4 regions of the Phyllobacterium sp. CCNWLW183 genome follow, and region 1 is predicted to be linked to each of the others. Evidence: riboswitches for the same ligand, from Rfam matches in the RefSeq annotation. Region 1 holds a riboswitch; each other region holds the start of a gene.

Region 1 (4,782 bases):
ACCGGCGCCACTGTAATTGGCCGAAAAGCCCTCATATTCGCCGGGGTGATTGATGACGGCGCTCAGCTTCGTCTGCATGCCCGGCATAGTGTATATCTGCCCGGCTAACGCAGGAATATAAAACGAGTTCATCACCGCCGAGGAGGTCAGCCGGAAAGCGATGGGCCGATCGACGGGAGCGGCCATTTCATTGACGCTGGCGATACCATATTCCGGATAGATAAAGAGCCACTTCCAATCCAGCGCGACCACTTCGACCTGCAATGGCTTGACCGTTTCGGAAACTGCTTTGCCGGGGGAAATGCGTCCAAGCGGACGATAGGGATCGAGCAAATGTGTCGCCATCCAGGTGACCGCGCCAAGGCAGATGATGATCAGCAGCGGCGCCGCCCAGATGATCAATTCCAGCTGGGTGGAGTGATCCCATTCCGGGTCATAAGGCGCATCCGTGTTTGACTGCCGGTATTTCCAGGCAAAGAACACGGTGAGCACCATCACTGGAATGATAATGACAAGCATGAGGACGGTAGAAATAATGATCAGGTCGCGCTGTTGCACGGCGACGTCGCCTGACGGGCTCATGACAACGGCATTGCACGCGCTAAGCAATGCAAGCAGTGGAAGCAGGGCGATGGCAAAAAAACGGTTCAAGAGACTTCCTGTCAATGGAAACAGCGCCTAGTTGCGCCATCACTAGCTGCACCATAGTCAGAGCGACATTGGACAATTTGCCCAATCCTCCCGTAGTGTGTCACAATGATAAAGGATACGCTAGCAGTGACCGCAAACGAGCAGACCTGAACGGTTTCAATATTTGATCGAGGAGCGCACCGGGCAATGAGCGCGAAAACAGGAGCGGCATCTTCGACAACGCTTGAGCAGGACGCAACGCGCCTTCACTCGCGACATGACGACGTTAACGTTGGCGAGATTGCCATCGGCGTGATTATCGGCAGAACGTCCGAATTCTTTGACTTCTTCGTCTATGCTATTGCCTCTGTGCTGGTCTTTCCGAAACTGGTGTTCCCCTATGTTGATGCTCTGACGGGTACGATCTATTCGTTCGGTATTTTTGCGCTGGCCTTTCTTGCGCGGCCGATCGGCACGGTTATCTTCATGCAGATCGATCGCACTTATGGCCGTGGCGTAAAATTGACGATTGCCCTGTTCCTGCTTGGTAGCTCGACCGTTGCGGTGGCGTTCCTACCCGGTTATGCCCAGGTCGGTTGGGCATCTGCAGCGCTTTTGGCACTGTTCCGGATAGGACAGGGGCTTGCGCTAGGCGGTGAGTGGGATGGCCTCGCATCGCTTCTGGCGCTCAATGCACCTAAGCAACGCCGTGGCTGGTATGCGATGATACCGCAACTCGGTGCTCCCTTGGGGCTTATGGTTGCGGCCGGGCTGTTCGCATTTTTCGTTGCCAATCTTTCCGCAGAAGACTTCCTGAGCTGGGGCTGGCGCTATCCGTTTTTCGTTGCTTTCGCTATTAATGTGGTGGCGCTGTTTGCACGGTTGCGAATGGTTGTTACGCCGCAATATGCAAAATTATATGAAAGCAGAGAACTGCAGCCAACGACGGTGGCCAACACATTACAGCATGAAGGTCGCCACGTGGTCATTGGTGCTTTTGCACCGCTTGCGAGTTTTGCGCTCTTTCATATGGTAACGGTATTTCCACTGTCTTGGGTCTTCCTGTTTACGGATCAGGGCCCGGCCCGCTTTCTTTTGATTGAAGCATTCGGAGCGGCTGTGGGCGTCATTACCGTGTTTGCGTCGGGCACGATTGCCGACCGCGTCGGACGCCGGAATCTGCTGGGCGGCACCGCCATAGCCATTGCCGTGTTCAGTGGATTTGCTCCTCAATTGCTTGATGGCGGCGACATCGGCGAACTGATCTTCATGATCCTCGGATTTATTTTGCTTGGTCTGTCCTTCGGCCAGTCATCCGGCTCAGTGGCCTCGCGGTTCTCAAAGAAGTTCCGCTATACCGGCTCGGCATTGACCAGCGATATGGCATGGTTGTTCGGGGCGGGTTTCGCACCGCTGGTCGCGCTGCTGCTATCCAGCCATTTCGGCCTGATAGCTGCGGGTGGCTATCTGCTCTCCGGTGCTGTGTGCACGCTTATAGCCCTCAGCTTGAATCGTCAGACCGACAATCAGGACGTGTAGTCCCTTCCTCACTCATTCCATTTTCGTGCGCAGCGCCAAATTGATTGGCAGCTGTGCATAGTTTCAATTTTGGTTTGATCTAGCTGTTGACGGATTTTTAACATCCACTACTATATATAGTGTTCAAGGTTCTTCCGATTCGCGAGAGTGGGAAGCTAAGACGGGAATACGGTGAGTGGTGCCAATAAGGTACTGTGATGCCGGAGCTGCCCCCGCAACTGTAAGCGGCTAGCACGTGTTCGATACTGTCACTGGGGCTCTAGGCCCCGGGAAGGCAAGAATAAGTGCGTTGATCTGCGAGCCAGGAGACCTGCCTTGATCTGATGAGTCCACCGGCGGGGTGCCGGAGCGGTCGCGCCAATGCACGGGGATTTTCCGTGTAAAACGCTTCCCTGCCCCTCCACGAGCGAGCTACAGGGTGAAGTGCATGAGAAACCTATCCAGCGCATTGATTGTGGGTGACCCGCCGTAAATCGGGCGGCACTTGAGTAAGTCATACAGTTTTAAACCAAACTAGCTGGCAGCAATCAGAGCTGCCAGACCATGTTATCACGACCAAAATCAAATGAGGAAGTCATGAATATTGTCGTTTACAGCAAGCCGGCCTGTGTCCAGTGTACCGCCACGACCCGAGCTCTTGACCGGCAGGGTATGGAGTATGACGTTATTGATATTTCCAACGATCAGGATGCTCTCGAACTGGTTCAGAGCCTCGGCTACCGCCAGGTACCTGTGGTTGTCGCCGGCGAAAAACACTGGGCCGGTTTCCGCCCGGATATGATTAGCACCCTTGCCTGACAGGGATGGGTGTCATGAGTGGGATCGTTTATTTTTCGAGCAGGTCGGAGAATACCCACCGTTTTGTTTCCAAGCTGGGCTTCACCTCACAACGGATACCGATCAGCTCTCGTGAGGAGCTGAAGATCAACGCACCCTATATTTTGATCGTGCCAACATATAGCGGCGATGGCGGCAAGGGTGCCGTTCCAAAACAGGTGATCCGCTTCCTCAACCAGGCGGAAAACCGTTTAAACCTCCGCGGCGTGATTTCCGCGGGTAACAGTAACTTCGGAGCGACCTTCGGGATTGCCGGCGACATCATCTCTGCCAAATGCCAGGTGCCTTACCTTTACAGGTTCGAGCTGATCGGCACGGAGCAGGATGTCGTAAACGTCAAACATGGATTGGAACGATTTTGGACACGCTCACGCTCGAACGACCAGTGAAAGCCAACGAACCAGTGCTGGATTACCACGCGCTGAACGCGATGCTGAACCTTTATGATGAGGAGGGCAACATCCAGTTCGATCAGGATCGTATGGCGGCGAAGCAGTATTTTCTGCAGCATGTGAACCAGAATACGGTGTTCTTTCACAATTTGCGCGAGAAGCTCGATTACCTGGTAACCGAAGGCTATTATGAGCGCGCGGTGCTTGATCAATATTCCTTCAATTTCATGCGCGATCTGTTTGACCATGCCTATGCCAAGAAATTCAGGTTTCCAACATTTCTTGGCGCATTCAAATATTACACCAGCTACACGCTGAAGACCTTTGACGGAAAACGCTATCTTGAGCGTTACGAGGACCGCATCTGCATGGTGGCGCTGACGCTGGCGCAAGGAAATGAAACCCTGGCGCGGGATATGGTTGACGAGATCATTTCCGGGCGTTTCCAGCCTGCAACTCCCACTTTTCTCAATGCGGGAAAGAAACAGCGCGGCGAGCTGGTGTCCTGCTTTCTGCTCCGAATTGAAGACAATATGGAATCAATCGCGAGGGGTATCAACTCGGCCCTGCAGCTCTCCAAGCGCGGGGGAGGCGTTGCGTTGTCGCTCACCAATATCCGTGAAGCGGGCGCGCCGATAAAGCAGATTGAAAATCAGTCATCCGGCATCATTCCAGTCATGAAGCTTTTGGAGGATAGTTTTTCCTATGCCAACCAGCTTGGTGCAAGACAGGGGGCAGGTGCGGTCTATCTGAACGCACATCATCCCGACATAATGCGTTTCCTCGATACCAAGCGCGAAAATGCGGATGAGAAAATCCGTATCAAGACGCTGTCGCTCGGCGTTGTCGTGCCGGATATTACTTTCGAATTGGCGAAGAACAATGAGGATATGTATCTGTTCTCTCCCTATGACGTAGAGCGGGTCTACGGCGTGGCCTTTACGGAAATTTCGGTGACAGAAAAGTACCGTGAAATGGTCGCAGATTCGCGTATCCGCAAAAAGAAAATCAAGGCTCGCGACTTCTTTCAGGTCTTGGCCGAAATCCAGTTCGAAAGCGGCTATCCCTACATCATGTTCGAGGACACAGTGAACCGCGCCAACCCGATTGCAGGGCGCATCACCATGAGCAATCTGTGCTCGGAAATCCTTCAGGTCAGCGAGGCGAGCGAATACAATGCCGATCTGTCCTATAGCCATATGGGCAAGGATATCTCCTGTAATCTCGGCTCGCTGAATATTGCCGCCGCAATGGATTCAATGGATTTTGGCAAAACCATCGAAACGGCCATCAGGGCGCTGAACGCCGTCTCGGACATGAGCCATATCTCGTCGGTGCCTTCTATCGAAAAGGGTAATGATGACAGCCATGCCATCGGCCTTGG
Region 2 (4,782 bases), on a different contig from region 1:
GCTCACCCTCTTCCTGACCCGTGCCATCATTGACAGGAACCAGAACAAGTGCCGCTGCGCCAGCGTCTCGCGCATAATCCGCAAGCTCAATAGCCTCGTGCTCACGTTCCGGAGTCCACTCGTTAAAGCGCTGCAAGGCATTGATCGTGGCAATGCGCACGCCGGCTGCTTTCGATAGCGCCTTCATTTCAGTTGCAGCTGTGCCGTCAATAATCGCATTGCCGCCAAGGTCATTACGGATCTCAACATCGCGCAAGCCAAGCGCCACCGCCAATTGAAAAAACGCGGCAGGGCGAAGATTCGGGGCAGCGACATGATTGATAGCAAAAATTGGTGCAGCCATTTTGGGTTCCTCCCCACAGCTTTGAGCCGGCCTGCTCTATGCGAATCTCGGCCTTTGGCAATACACGAGCTTCGTCAAGCAATGCATCGGGAAAAGCAAGGGGATTGAGATCGACAACACGAAAATGCGCTTGGGAGCTGGAGCAAAATTTGCGCTAGGCTTCCACTTCGACATTGCCCAACGGTTTGGAACAACAGGCCAGGATATAGCCTTCATCAATTTCCTCGTCGAGAATCCCGCCATTATGGTTCATATCGACATTGCCGGAAATTTTCATGACCTTGCAGGTGCCGCACAATCCGGATTCACAGGCCGCGGCAATTCGAATGCCAGCACCACGGGCAGCCTTGAGGATTGTATCGCCTGCGACGCAGTGCACATCCTTGCCGGCCATGGAGAAAGTGACGATCGCGGCAGTTTCAGACACCTCCGTAGAAATATCGTCCATTACCGGAAGCACAGGTTCGGCGGCGGAACCGAAGCTTTCCTGATGGTAATTGGCCATATCGAAGCCGGACTCTTCCAGCATGGCCCGAACATCGCGCATGAATCCGTCAGGACCGCAGCAGAAAACCGTCCGTTCCTTGAAGTCGGGCGACAATAGCGAAAGCTTCGGCGCTTCGAGCCTGCCTCTGATACCCGTCCAGAGCTGCCCCATTTCATGTTCCTTGATCAGAAAGGACAATTTGAGATTTGGCATGCAACTGGTCAGATATTCGAGTTCCTTGCGAAAGATGATGTCGCTCGGGCGGCGTGCGCAACTGACAAAACTAATATCGCTTTGTGGTGCACAATCCTGCATCCAGCGCGTCATTGACATCATAGGCGTGATGCCTGATCCGGCAGAAATAAACAGATATTTTTCGCCGGGATGTTTTGAGATCGAAAAGTCACCCAGCGGCCCAAATGCTTTCAGCCGCGCGCCCGGCGTGAGGTGGTCCAGCATCCAGCGGGTGCCGATGCTGCCATCCTGCGCTTTGACCGTGATTGCAATCGTAAATGGCCGCGAGGGGCTGGAAGAGAGAGTGTAGGTACGCAGGACCGCATCCGGTTGCGTACCCAATTCAAACGTCATGAACTGGCCGGGCTCATACCGGAACCAGTTTTGATTGTCGGAACGAAATGTGAATGTCTTCACATTGGGCGCTTCCTCAATGACAGACAGGCACTCCAGCAGATGCAGCCGGTCGTTCCATGGCTGCATCTGATCGAGATGCGGGTACTTTTGAGGAATGCCCATATTCACTACGCTACCTTGCTCAGTCGCTTGTCGCCGGAAAGGCGCGTTTCCATCGTGTTGGAATACCATTCAAGGAATTGCAGAACACCGCCTTCATGCTCTACCGAATAAGGGCCCGGCTCATAGGCAGGAGAGCGAATGCCAAAAGCATTTTCTTCAACGATCTGGCGGTCCTGATCATTGGTTTCGAGCCAGACATGCGTGAGTTCCTCAATGGTGTAATCGACGCCTTCCACCGCGTCCTTGTGCACCAGCCACTTGGTCGTGACCTGGGTTTCGGTCGGGCTAAGCGGGAGAACGCGGAAAGAAAGGGCATGATCCCCCAGAATGTGATTCCACGTCGTCGGATAATGATAGAGCAATAGCGAACCGATCTGCCGTGCATTCACATCATCGCTAAGCTGACGCGCTACAGCACGTTTGCCCGACATGGTATAGCTCTCGGCTTCGTGAAGCAGCGGCACGCGTGTTGCGCGGTACTGGCCATTTTCATCGATACGGAACACGCTCGGAAGACCTGCGGCTTCGCATTTGTCCCAATGCGCCACGATTTCCGGATCATCCTTTGAGCCTTGTATGCCAGTCACGCTTGGTGCTTCAGGAAACGTCTTACAGAGTTCCGGATGATTGGCGGCGCAATGGTAGCATTCGCGGTTGTTTTCCCACACCAGCTTCCAATTACCCTTCTCCACGATCGAGCTTTGAAAGGCGACTTTGGTTTCGCTGAGGCGATGCGGTGCAAGATAAGGATCGATCATGGCACGCGTAGCGGCAAAATCCGGCGCAATCGGCGCAAGGCAGACGAAGATATAGCCGCCAACGCTTTCGCAATGCACCGTCTTCAGGCTGTGCTGGCTGGCATCGAAATCGTCGCCCATCTGGCGCGCGAATAATAGACGGCCATCCAGTTCATAAGTCCACTGATGATAGGGGCAAACAAGCTTCGCCGAGGTGCCCCGTTCAGAAGCACAAACGCGCGACCCGCGATGGCGGCATGAGTTATGAAACGCGCGTATTTTCTTCTCGCGGTCCCGGACGATAACGACCGGATAATCGCCAATCTGCACGGTAAAATAATTGCCCGGTCGCGCCACTTCGCAATCATGACCGATAAACAGCCAGTCGCGGTAGAAGATATTTTCCATATCCAACCGGAAATACTCCGGATCATTGTAGAAAGCCTGCTCAAGGCCATAGCCAGGTTTCCGGTGTTTCAGGTTCCGGAGTAGTTCACTATGTGCGTCCATGTCGTGTCCTCGCCATCTCATTTGCGAAAGAACTGACTGGTGGTGACGGAGAAGACCGTCCGTATGGCTGCCCATACAAAACAATGCTCCTTGATCGCCCACCGCGATCAGTCGGTGTTATCGCTTGCGGCTGGTTTCCGGGCTCTGGAGTTGCTCTTGCGAGCCTCACGGCGCCTTCCCGGAACCATGCTCCAGTGGCTATTTTGCCGCGTTTCACTCCACTACCGTTGCGGGGGCAGCGCCGGGATTAAACCGGCTTCCCAATTCTCCACCTTCCCTAGAAAGCGGCACCTCAAGTAGCCTGATAAAAGCATCCGGATGATAAAAAGAATAGGTGCGGAAACGACATCGCATTTACACAAGACGACACGACCGAAAAAACAGAAAATGCCGCCACTCCGGCACGTCAGAATGGCGGCACAATACCCTTTCCATGTCAGCAATGAATATCACCAGAGACGGCGATGGTTCATTTACCGGGCGGAAAGGCTTTAAAGACCGTGATGCAAATACTGCTTGATCGATTCCGGTTTCATCTCAATTGAAAAGCCCGGCAGCGAGGGTGGCATATAGGCCGCATCCTGAATGTTGCAGGGATCAACAAAATGCTCGTGCAGATGATCGACATACTCGATAACCCTGCCCTCTTTCGTCCCTGAAACGGCGATATAATCAATCATTGACAGATGCTGGACATATTCACACAGACCAACACCGCCCGCATGCGGCCAGACTGGTAGCTCATACTTTGCGGCGATAAGCAGCACCGCCAGCACTTCGTTCAGTCCACCCATGCGGCAACTATCGATCTGCACGACATCGATAGCGCCTTCGGCGATGAACTGTTTGAACATGATGCGGTTCTGACACATCTCACCGGTCGCGACTTTCACCGGATGGATAGCCTGCCGAATTTTGCGATGGCCCGCAACGTCGTCGGGGCTCGTTGGCTCTTCAATGAAGAACGGCTTGACGAAGGCAAGCTTGTTCACCCAATCAATGGCTTCATTCACTTCCCAGACCTGATTGGCATCGATCATGAGAATGCGGTCAGGGCCGATCACTTCACGCGCGATGGTAAGACGTCGGATATCATCTTCGAGATCGCGGCCGACTTTCATCTTAATGTGGTTGAAGCCCGCATCCACGGCCTCCTGACAAAGGCGACGGAGCTTTTCATCGGAATAGCCCAGCCAGCCTGCCGATGTCGTATAGCAGGGATACCCATCTGCTTTTAGCGTTTCAATACGCTCTTTCTTACCGACCTCTGCTCTACGCAGAATTTCCAGCGCCTCTTCAGGCGTCAGCACGTCTGTGAGATAGCGGAAGTCCACGATTTTGACGATCTCTTCCGGCGTCATTTCACCGACCAGTTGCCAGACAGGCTTCTTCGCTTCCTTGGCCAGCAAATCCCAAACGGCGTTCACTACCGCGCCCGTGGCCAGATGCATTGCACCCTTATCAGGGCCGATCCAGCGTAACTGGCTGTCACCGGTGATAAAATGCCAGAATCTGCCCGGGTTTTCCTTTATCCAATCAAGTTCAAGGCCGATAACAAGGTGTTTCATGGCCTCAATGGCAAGGCAGCAGATCTCATTGCCGCGCCCGATGGTAAAGGTAAGGCCGTGGCCGGAAAGCCCTGCATCCGTATCCAGCACAACATAGGCAGCCGAATAGTCCGGGTCAGGATTCATGGCATCCGATCCGTCCAGACTTTGCGAGGTCGGGAAACGGATATCGAAAACGCGAAGATCAGTGATGATGGTCATGGTCTTTCCTAAACTGTCCAGCCGCCATCAATATTGTAGGCCTGTCCCGTGGTGTAGGTAGCACCAGCAAGATAGACGGCAAGGTCAGCGATTTCTTCCGGGAGGCCCAGACGCCCCATGGGCTGGCGCGCGATAAATGCCGCCCGCGTGGCATCATAGTCGCCACCAGCGCGCATGCGTTGC
Region 3 (4,782 bases), on a different contig from region 1:
CAGCAAATGCAGCCATTGTTAAGTTCGATCATATCTTCGTCGCGGCACGCTTCGATACCGCAGCCTTTGAGCAAATTCCCGTCAACGCCAAGATCACCAAATTCGTTGATGATCAGCGCGATGCGCTTGCCATTGGCATTTTCGAGCAGATTTCGGATCATTGTAGTCTTGCCCGAACCGAGAAAGCCAGTGATGACCGTTGCCGGAATCTTGTGACCCTGCATTTTGTTATCCCTTCATTTTGAGCGGCAGCCCTGCTGCCACGAAATAGACTTTTGCCGCAGCGGCAGCCACGGCTTGATGCAATCGGCCTGCGTGATCACGAAACTCACGTGCCATGCGGTTTTCCGGTACTATTCCAAGACCAACCTCATTGGAAACCAGAACAATGGCACCGGCGAGATGGCTCAGTGTGTTTGTCAGACGTGTTATTTCGGCGTCGATATCACGTTCGGCCATCATTAAATTGGTCAGCCACAGTGTAAGGCAATCGACCAGGATTGCCTTTTCGACACCAGCAAGACTTTCCAGTTTTCCGGCCAGATCAATTGGTTCTTCAACTGTAATCCATCGGGATCCGCGCCGCGCTCTATGATGCCCAATTCGCTCGGACATTTCATCATCCCACGCTCTGCCGGTGGCAAGATAAATAGCATCCCACCCGGATGATTCGATCAGACCTTCGGCAAAGGACGATTTGCCGGAACGCGCGCCTCCAAGAATAAGGGTAATTTCGCGTTCCAGCGGTTGCATTACTGCTCAAGCTCCGATGAAGCATAATTCTGAATTGCCCAGCCCAGTGCAGTACCAAGTACAACCCAGAAGAAGAGATTGGTTGCCAGTGCTGAGACGGCGAACTCTGAGGCAAGTGTCGGAGGCACCGCTGATGTCAGATCTTCTGCTTCCGGTGCGCCATAAATATGGGGAGCGACAATCAATACAACACCAAGAAGCTTAGCCCAAATCTGCTCACGCAGTACGATCAGATAGACGCCGCCCGCCGTCAGAATGACAGTTATCAGCCACCAGGTCTGCCGCATGGCCAGATCGGCTGCAGGCATAGCAGGCAATTCAGGGGCAAGGCTGAACGCCGGTGCAAAATTGAAGATGAAAAATCCTGCAAGCCCCCAATAGATTCCGTTCTGAAGGGTAATGCGACGACCGAGGAAAAGCGCCGCAGCACCAGTGATCAACGCAAAGCCTGCTCCAGCCACCAGATTGATCAACAACGTATTACCGAGACGTCCAAATGGCAGTTCGGGACCCGCCTCTTCCGCATGTTCGTGCGGAGTAACCGCCGCAGGTGCAGATTCGCTCGCAGAGGCAGGCGTATCATGGGAATGACCTCCGCCACCCGCACTTTCATACTCTTCCGCATGCAATATGAGCGGTACATTTTTTACATACATGGCCGGTGTTAGAATTATTCCGGCAAACAGACCGGCTATGATTGTAGCCAGCAAATATTTGACCAACATGGAGTCGACTCCCCAATTCCAAAAGCGAGACGCCGGGCACCTGCAAAGGCCCCGGACCAAACAAACCATCATTATTTCAATGCTTAAGGGTCGATAGCTGAATCAGCATTTCAGCTTTCAAAGACTCAATGGCAAGGAAATCCATATGAATGGCGGGTGTCGTGTGCTGTGTCATGCAGCGTTTCAGAATGTGAAAGACCGACGCCATAAATAATGAACACGCCGAGAAGCAATGACACAACAGCCGTCGTCAGACGCGATGCGAGTGGGAGAGAAATCGTATTAGAAGTACGAACAGTAGCCATAACAACCTCCGTGCAGGGCCAGAAGGGAAAATCCCCCTCGGTTTTGGGCACTATTACCCTGTGATTGGCAGGTCTCCTGGCTCGCGGGTCGCAAGATAAATGCCGCCTTCCCGGTTTCCCAGTGACTGCCGTCCGCTTTCGCGTTCAGCATGGCATATACCCTAACCGCTCTACAGTCGCGGGGTCGGCTGCGGTGGGGTCGCCCTAATGGGTACGACCGTCGCATTCCCTTTTGATCCCTGGCCTTTGGCCAATGCGGGAACCAATCATCTGCTGAACGTTATTCACCAAGCGCTCTAAAAGTCAAACGAATCTGCGACACCTTGATCGCTGCCTACGCCGTCAGACACGTTTAAGCGCAAACAATGCCTCGATATCCAGAACTGACTCCAATTGCGCTGCAATGGAGTCGAGCGCCGCATCTACACCAGCGTGATAATCGAGAACGCCAGCAGATATTCCCATGGACTTTAAAAGTGCTGCCCGGAATGCGTCCGCGTTGAAAAGCCCGTGCATATAGGTACCGAATACTTTGCCGTCAGCGGATATTGCACCATCCGCTATGCCATCAATATTCACGGCTGGCCGGATGCAATCGGGGCCAGTCGTTCGACCAAGGTGAATCTCATAGCCCTTCAACGGTATGTCAAACTGCAATGAATGGGCTTGGACATTGCGCACGGTCTTCTCCGGCTCCATAACTGTATCAATATCGAGATAACCAAGACCTCTAATTTCCCTGATATTTCCTTCAATCCCTTGGGGGTCAGATACTGTTTTACCCAGCATCTGGAAGCCGCCACAAATGCCGATAATATGACCACCTCTGCGCCTGTGCAGATCAAGATCGCGGTCCCAGCCATTTTCACGGAACCGTTGAAGGTCACCAATGGTGGATTTGGAGCCCGGAATAATGACCAAACCTGCATCTGCAGGGATTCGCTCGCCACTTTTGATCATGACGACCTCGACTTGCGGTTCAGCTATCAGCGGATCGAAATCATCAAAATTGGCAATGCGATCAAGCACTGGAACGGCAATTTTCAACGCCCGCCCATCACCTTTGACCAGCCGTTCCAATACAACCGAGTCTTCCGCCGGAAGACGGGAGGCATCTTTCAACCAAGGGACAACCCCGAAGGACGGCCAGCCCGTAAATTGTGTGATAGATTTCAAACCGTCATCGAAAAGCGAAATGTCGCCGCGAAACTTGTTGATCAGATAACCGGAAATCATATCCCGATCTTCAGGAGAAAGAATTGCGTGCGTGCCGACAATCGACGCTATCACCCCGCCTCGATCAATATCGCCAACCAGAACCACAGGCACATTGGCTTTGACGGCAAAGCCCATATTGGCGATGTCCCCTGATCGCAGATTGATTTCTGCGGGCGATCCAGCTCCTTCAACGATGACTATGTCCGCATCGGCACGAACGATATCCCACGACTCCATAACCGCATTCAGCAATCCCGCCTTGTATTGCTGATAATCCCTGCCCTTCGCCTGTCCCCAAACTTTACCCTGGACAATGATTTGGCTGCCCGTTTCTGACTGAGGCTTCAGCAATACCGGATTCATGTGAACGGACGAGGGCACGCCACAAGCCAGCGCTTGCAACCATTGCGCCCGGCCAATCTCACCACCATCATCGCTAACAGCAGCATTGTTCGACATGTTTTGCGGCTTGAATGGAAAAACCCTCAAACCGCGATTGCGCGCCAGACGGCACAATCCCGCCACCAAAACGGATTTGCCAACGTCAGAGCCAGTTCCTTGCAACATGATTGCGTGTGTCATGGGCTTTGAGTAGCGGATATGTCTTTCTCTTCCTAGTCCCATGCAAGCCGTTGCGCGCTTACGCGCATCCGATAGAGTGAGCGGCAGCAATATTCGGGAGGAACTATAATGGACGCAGTCGTTGATGCGGCGGCCGGTCAATTTGAACTCAATGATGATCAACTGGCAATTCAGGATATGGCACGCGCTTTTGCGGCTGATCGGGTAGCACCGAAGGCACTCGCTTGGGACCGCGACAAGCATTTTCCCGCCGATGTCATTCGCGAGACAGGTCCGCTGGGCATGGGTGGCATTTATGTGCGCGAGGATGTTGGCGGATCGGGTTTGAAACGGCTTGACGCCGTGCTGATATTTGAAGCTCTTTCAATGGCCTGCCCTGCCTTCTCAGCATTTATATCAATTCACAATATGTCGACATGGATGATCGACCTGTTCGGAACACAAGCTCAACGACAAGAATTTGTGCCCAAATTGACGTCTATGGAGTGGCTGGGCAGCTATTGCCTGACGGAACCGAACTCCGGTTCCGATGCGGCGGCGTTGAAAACTACAGCTGTTCTGGATGGTGATCATTACGTTTTAAATGGTGCTAAACAATTCATATCCGGTGCAGGCGATAGCGATATTTATGTCACCATGGTGCGCACCGGCGAATCCGGACCAAAGGGCATTTCCGCACTGATCATTCCCAAGGATGCTCCGGGCCTGTCATTTGGCGCAAATGAATTCAAGATGGGTTGGAATGCCCAGTCCACCCGCACAGTTTTATTCGATAATTGCCGGGTTCCTGTAGCAAATCGGCTGGGTGCTGAAGGTGATGGATTTAAAATTGCCATGGGAGGGCTTGATGGTGGCCGTCTGAATATCGCGGCATGCTCCTTGGGTGGAGCTCAATCGGCACTCGACAAAGCGGTTGCTTATGCTTCCGAGCGCAAAGCATTCGGTAAGGCCATCAATCAATTTCAGGCATTGCAGTTCAAGCTTGCTGACATGGAGACGGATCTTTCAGCCGCGCGAATGCTGCTCTACACAGCTGCCTCAAAACTCGATGCGAAGGCCCATGACGCGTCCAAGTGGTCAGCCATGGCAAAGCGTTTTGTAACCGATAAAGGCTTTGATATCGCCAATGACGCGCTTCAAATCCATGGTGGCTACGGCTATTTGCATGATTACGGCGTTGAAAAAATCGTTCGTGACCT
Region 4 (4,782 bases), on a different contig from region 1:
TCCTCATAGGCGGCGGCAACCATATCTTCTTCAACGCCCAATTCGCCAGCCATCTCCACCAGCAGTTTGCCCGCATCTTCCGGTTTGACATCCGCCTTGCTGTTTTCCACGGCGATAAGATCAGGATTGACCCAGATGGGCTGGCCGTCTTTTCGCCAATAGAGTGAGAACGTCCAGCGCGGCAGGCTCTCCCCCGGATACCATTTTCCCTGCCCGTAATGCAGAAATCCGCCCGGCGCGAAACGATCACGCAAGCGCCGGATCAGCTTGTCAGCTTTTGCCCGCTTGGTTGGGCCAACGGCATCGGTGTTCCATTCGCCGGATTCAAAATCGTCAATTGAAACGAATGTCGGCTCGCCGCCCATGGTCAGGCGAACATCCCGTTCCTTGAGCAGCGCATCGACTTTGTTGCCAAGCGCATCGAGCGCGTCCCACGATTCATCGGAAAATGGCTTGGTAATGCGTGGATGCTCCGAGACGCGCGTTACCCGCATGTCAAAACCGAATTCGACATTGGCCGGTTCAGCCATGCCTGAAATCGGTGCAGCATTGCGATAATGAGGTGTTGCGGCCAGCGGGACATGACTTTCGCCAGTCAGCAACCCCGATGTCGGATCAAGGCCAATCCAACCGGCACCCGGCAAGTAGACCTCGCACCAGGCATGTAGATCAGTAAAATCCGTCGTTGTCCCGGCAGGCCCATCCAGCGCCACCAGATCGGGCTTTAACTGGATGAGGTAGCCGGAAACAAAACGCGCCGCCAAGCCAAGATGACGCAAGGTCTGGACGAGAAGCCAGCTGGTATCACGGCACGAACCTGTACGGACATTCAACGTGGTTTCCGGCTCTTGGACACCGGTTTCCATGCGGATAACATAACCAATCTCGCGCTGGATGCGGGCATTAAGGTCCACGACGAAATTGACTGTATTGGTGCTTGAGCGATCAATCGTTGCCAGAAAATCCGACAGAAGCGGCCCAATCGGCTCCGGCTTCATATATATGGAAAGATCGTCGCGTATATCTTCGGGGTAAGCGAATGGCCAGATTTCCCCGGCAGGTTCGACGAAGAAATCAAACGGATTATAGACGGTCATATCGGCAATGAGATCGACTTCGATCTTGAGCTCCGTGACGGGCTCAGGAAAGACAAAACGGGCCAGAAAATTACCGTAAGGGTCCTGCTGCAAATTGACGAAATGGTTGGATGGACTGACCTTCAACGAGTGGCTCAGCACTTTGGTTCTCGAGTGCGGAGCTGGTTGAAGGCGGATGATCTGCGGCCCGAGCATGATGGGGCGATCATATTTATAGTGAGTCAGGTGATAGACTGCTGCGTGAATTGCCATGTCGCCCCAAAATTCAATAAAACATCGATGTCGCCAAAGGCTACATGCGAAGCCTAGCCTACTCCATCGGCTTGTTCACGCTTAAAAAACTTATTCTGCCATTTATTTTAGCACGTACTGAATCTGCACCTTAAACGGGCTGGCAAAATGGACGACACAACCAAATCCAAGAGAGGGGGTAATATAATTTGCATTAGGCTTGCTGCGTGGTTCGACGGAGCTCACCATGAGGGAGGTTATTATTTGCAGGAAGTCACTTCCTGCAAGGTTATCGACCAATGTGCAATCAAACCACATTCCTCGTGGTGAGCCCCGTCGAACCACGCAGAAACTCAATGCCAACAAAGGGTAGCTGCTGATTATCACCCTGGAATTGAAAAAGACCCGGACGAGCTGGACACTCACTATCCGGATCTCCATTCATTAAACCAGAAAACGGGAGGTGGGCGATAGCCTCCCTCTCACTCCTGAGGGAAACATAGCATTCTTCTATTTTTTCCAAGTGCTATCTCTTTTACCCCATTTCATTTTCACTTCGGTTCAACTACTAATCATCGTGATGGTTTCTCCGGCTAGACAATGCTGGAGATGAAAAGGGAACACGGTGAGGCGTACCCAAAAGGGACCGAAACCGTGGCTGCCCCCGCAACTGTAAGCGGTGAGCGACGCCTGATGATGCCACTGATCGCAAGATCGGGAAGGTAAGGCTTTGCCAAGACCCGTGAGCCAGGAGACCTGCCATCATAATTGAAATTCGAACCGGACGGGGTGTGCCGGGAGCGATGCGATGACCTCTGTCCGCATTAGCGGCACCCGAATGCTTTGAATAGCTTCCGGTTCATCGTCTGCGTTCTCTGTCCTCCCCTTGAAAGTTGGCAGGTATGAACGTTTCGCGCATCGTCACTTCGACCCAGCATCATATTATCTACCCTCTCAAACAATCGGCATTGACGATTGTTATAACATTACGCTATCTCTTACCCATGTCGAAGTCCTCAGAATATTTCCACGGCATGGGAGCGCGCCCGTGAGCCATATACAGCTTGATGCAACAGCCGTGAGCTATAAAACCGGAACCCATATTTTGGTTGATGCTGCGTCGGTCGGCATAAGATGTGGCGCAAGGCTCGCTATTATCGGGCCGAATGGCGCTGGAAAATCCACCTTGCTGCGCATGCTGGCCGGGCTGCTGCCACCGACGTCCGGCGGAATAAGCTTCAACGGCAAAATTATCGGTACAATGTCGCCGCTTGAGCGGGCCCGGCAATTTGCCTTTGTCGGCCAGACCGATGCCCCCGATCAACAGCTTCTTGTCGAGGATTATGTATCTCTTGGCCGCATTCCCCATCTGGGCGTCTTAACGCGCACGGTCGACCGGGAAATCGTCGAAGATTCCATGGAGCGCGCGCGGATCAGCCATTTCCGCCGTCGTACATTGGGTTCATTGTCAGGCGGCGAACGGCAGCGCATGCAATTGGCGCGCGCCCTCGCCCAGCAACCGGCCATCCTGTTTCTTGATGAACCGACCAATCACCTCGATCCAAAGGCGCGCAGCGAACTGCTCCTGCTGGTTGCCGGACTTAATGTCACGACCATTGCCGTTCTGCATGATTTGCCGCTTGTTGCGCCCTTTGCCACCCATGTAGCAGTCATGCACAGCGCTCAGCTTGTAGCATCAGGCACGCCCGACGAAACGCTAACCCCGCGCATTGTCAGCGATGTATTTGACCTTGATGTGCTGCGCCTCAGGCACCCATCCCGCCAACGCGATCTTATGGTGTTTGAAGCACCCGAACCAAACCATGACGCCCATTCTCACCCCCGGAGTATTTTATGAAAAAATCCCTTTTCGCCTTGGCCTTTACGATTCTATCGGCCCCGGCATTCGCCTTTCCAGTAACTGTCGACAGCTGTGGCAAAACCGTAAGTTTCGATGAAGCGCCCAAGCGCGTTGTCGTCAATGATATTAACATGAGCGAAATGGCTTTCGCGCTTGGCCTGCAATCTTCAATGGTTGGCGTGACCGGAATCACCGGCTGGTACAAGCTCGATGATGCCTTCATCAAGCAGCAGGGTTCCATTCCGGAACTTGCACCAAAAAATCCGACACTCGAGAATATTATCGCCGTGCAGCCTGATTTCTTCTTTGCCGGATGGAATTACGGCATGCGCATCGGCGGCGAAGTTACCCCCGATACACTTGCGCCCTATGGAATCAAAACCCTCGAACTGACCGAGAGCTGCGTCCATCTCGATAAAAACCGCCCTGCCGCTTCCATGGAACTTCTCTATGGCGACATCGAAAAGCTGGGCAAAATTTTCGGCAAGGAAGCAGAAGCTGAAAAACTGATTTCCGGCTGGAAGACCCAATTGGCACAGATCAAAAAGAAGGTCGGCACCAACAGCGGTACCCGCGTGTTCCTTTATGATTCCGGTGAAGACAAACCATTCACCGCTGGAAAGTTCGCCATCCCTTCAGCGATGATCAGCGAAGCTGGCGGCGTCAACATCATGGATGACCTGGAATCCAGCTGGGCCACCACCTCTTGGGAAACTGTTGCATCGCGCAATCCGCAGTTTCTCGTACTGCTCGATTATCAGGATGATGTTGGATATAAGAAGCTTCTCGATTTCCTGAAGAGCCATCCGGCGATGAAGGAAACCGATGCAGTAAAGAACGAGCGCTTTGTCGCCCTTCGTTATGCGGAACTTACGCCGGGTCCTGCGAATATCGAAGCCATCGAAAAGATTGCCAAGGCAATGCATCCGGAAGCATTCTGAGTGCATTTTCCGGCGGGAACAAAACTGACTTTAGCGGTAAGCACGGTGCTGGTCATCGTGCTTGGGCTCCTTTCCATTGCCTATGGCTCAACATTTATCGCGCTTGGCGACGTGTTGAATGCCTTGGCGCATTTTGCAGGGCTCAGCGATCTGGCCACGACTGTGCCCATAGAAAGAATTATTGTCGACCTGCGTTTGCCCCGCGCCATTCTCGGCCTGTGCGTCGGTGCTGGCCTTGGCATCATTGGCGCAATGTTGCAGACCGTTACCCGCAACGATCTCGCCGACCCCTTCCTGTTTGGTCTTTCCTCGGGGGCTGCTGCTGGCGCGGTATCGGTTATAAGTCTTTTCGGCGATCGCTTCGGCGTATGGACCCTGCCCATTGCTGCGTTCAGCGGTGGCATGCTCGCAGCTATTATCGTTCTGCTGCTGGTGCGCCGCGTACAAGGTCAAGGTCCCGAGCGCATGATCCTTGCTGGCCTTGCCGTATCCTTCATCTTCACGGCGCTTGCCAATTATATGGTGTTTTCCGGCGATCAACGCGCCGCCCATTCGGTATTGTTCTGGACGCTTGGAGGACTGGGAATTGCGCGTTGGGATAATCTGCCGCTGGCATTGATTGGCCTCGCCTCGATCCTCGTCTTCGCGCTTT

What was found. Region 1 has a riboswitch for cobalamin ahead of nrdH (glutaredoxin-like protein NrdH). Riboswitches for the same ligand answer to the same signal wherever they lie in the genome.
Region 2: it holds a riboswitch for cobalamin, as region 1 does, so the genes downstream of both, V9K95_RS05225 (aromatic ring-hydroxylating oxygenase subunit alpha) here and nrdH (glutaredoxin-like protein NrdH) in region 1, are expected to answer to the same signal.
Region 3: it holds a riboswitch for cobalamin, as region 1 does, so the genes downstream of both, V9K95_RS03130 (CbtB domain-containing protein) here and nrdH (glutaredoxin-like protein NrdH) in region 1, are expected to answer to the same signal.
Region 4: it holds a riboswitch for cobalamin, as region 1 does, so the genes downstream of both, V9K95_RS10925 (ABC transporter ATP-binding protein) here and nrdH (glutaredoxin-like protein NrdH) in region 1, are expected to answer to the same signal.

The regions. Positions count from the first base shown of each region.
Region 1 is NZ_JBBCBN010000007.1:119,616-124,397, reverse strand. Features, by position in the region: gene cyoA (ubiquinol oxidase subunit II) at 1-651, opposite strand, end outside; gene V9K95_RS16550 (MFS transporter) at 838-2,169, shown strand; cobalamin riboswitch at 2,279-2,501, shown strand; gene nrdH (glutaredoxin-like protein NrdH) at 2,746-2,967, shown strand; gene nrdI (class Ib ribonucleoside-diphosphate reductase assembly flavoprotein NrdI) at 2,982-3,395, shown strand; gene nrdE (class 1b ribonucleoside-diphosphate reductase subunit alpha) at 3,365-4,782, shown strand, end outside.
Region 2 is NZ_JBBCBN010000001.1:1,091,323-1,096,104, forward strand. Features, by position in the region: gene V9K95_RS05215 (TIM barrel protein) at 1-343, opposite strand, end outside; gene V9K95_RS05220 (hybrid-cluster NAD(P)-dependent oxidoreductase) at 498-1,583, opposite strand; gene V9K95_RS05225 (aromatic ring-hydroxylating oxygenase subunit alpha) at 1,589-2,830, opposite strand; cobalamin riboswitch at 2,942-3,140, opposite strand; gene V9K95_RS05230 (L-fuconate dehydratase) at 3,322-4,599, opposite strand; gene V9K95_RS05235 (SDR family oxidoreductase) at 4,608-4,782, opposite strand, start outside.
Region 3 is NZ_JBBCBN010000001.1:663,069-667,850, forward strand. Features, by position in the region: gene cobW (cobalamin biosynthesis protein CobW) at 1-224, opposite strand, end outside; gene cobU (bifunctional adenosylcobinamide kinase/adenosylcobinamide-phosphate guanylyltransferase) at 229-753, opposite strand; gene V9K95_RS03125 (CbtA family protein) at 753-1,478, opposite strand; gene V9K95_RS03130 (CbtB domain-containing protein) at 1,604-1,783, opposite strand; cobalamin riboswitch at 1,833-2,065, opposite strand; gene V9K95_RS03135 (cobyric acid synthase) at 2,126-3,583, opposite strand; gene V9K95_RS03140 (isobutyryl-CoA dehydrogenase) at 3,692-4,782, shown strand, end outside.
Region 4 is NZ_JBBCBN010000004.1:118,645-123,426, reverse strand. Features, by position in the region: gene V9K95_RS10930 (transglutaminase family protein) at 1-1,349, opposite strand, end outside; cobalamin riboswitch at 1,893-2,106, shown strand; gene V9K95_RS10925 (ABC transporter ATP-binding protein) at 2,377-3,186, shown strand; gene V9K95_RS10920 (ABC transporter substrate-binding protein) at 3,183-4,130, shown strand; gene V9K95_RS10915 (FecCD family ABC transporter permease) at 4,131-4,782, shown strand, end outside.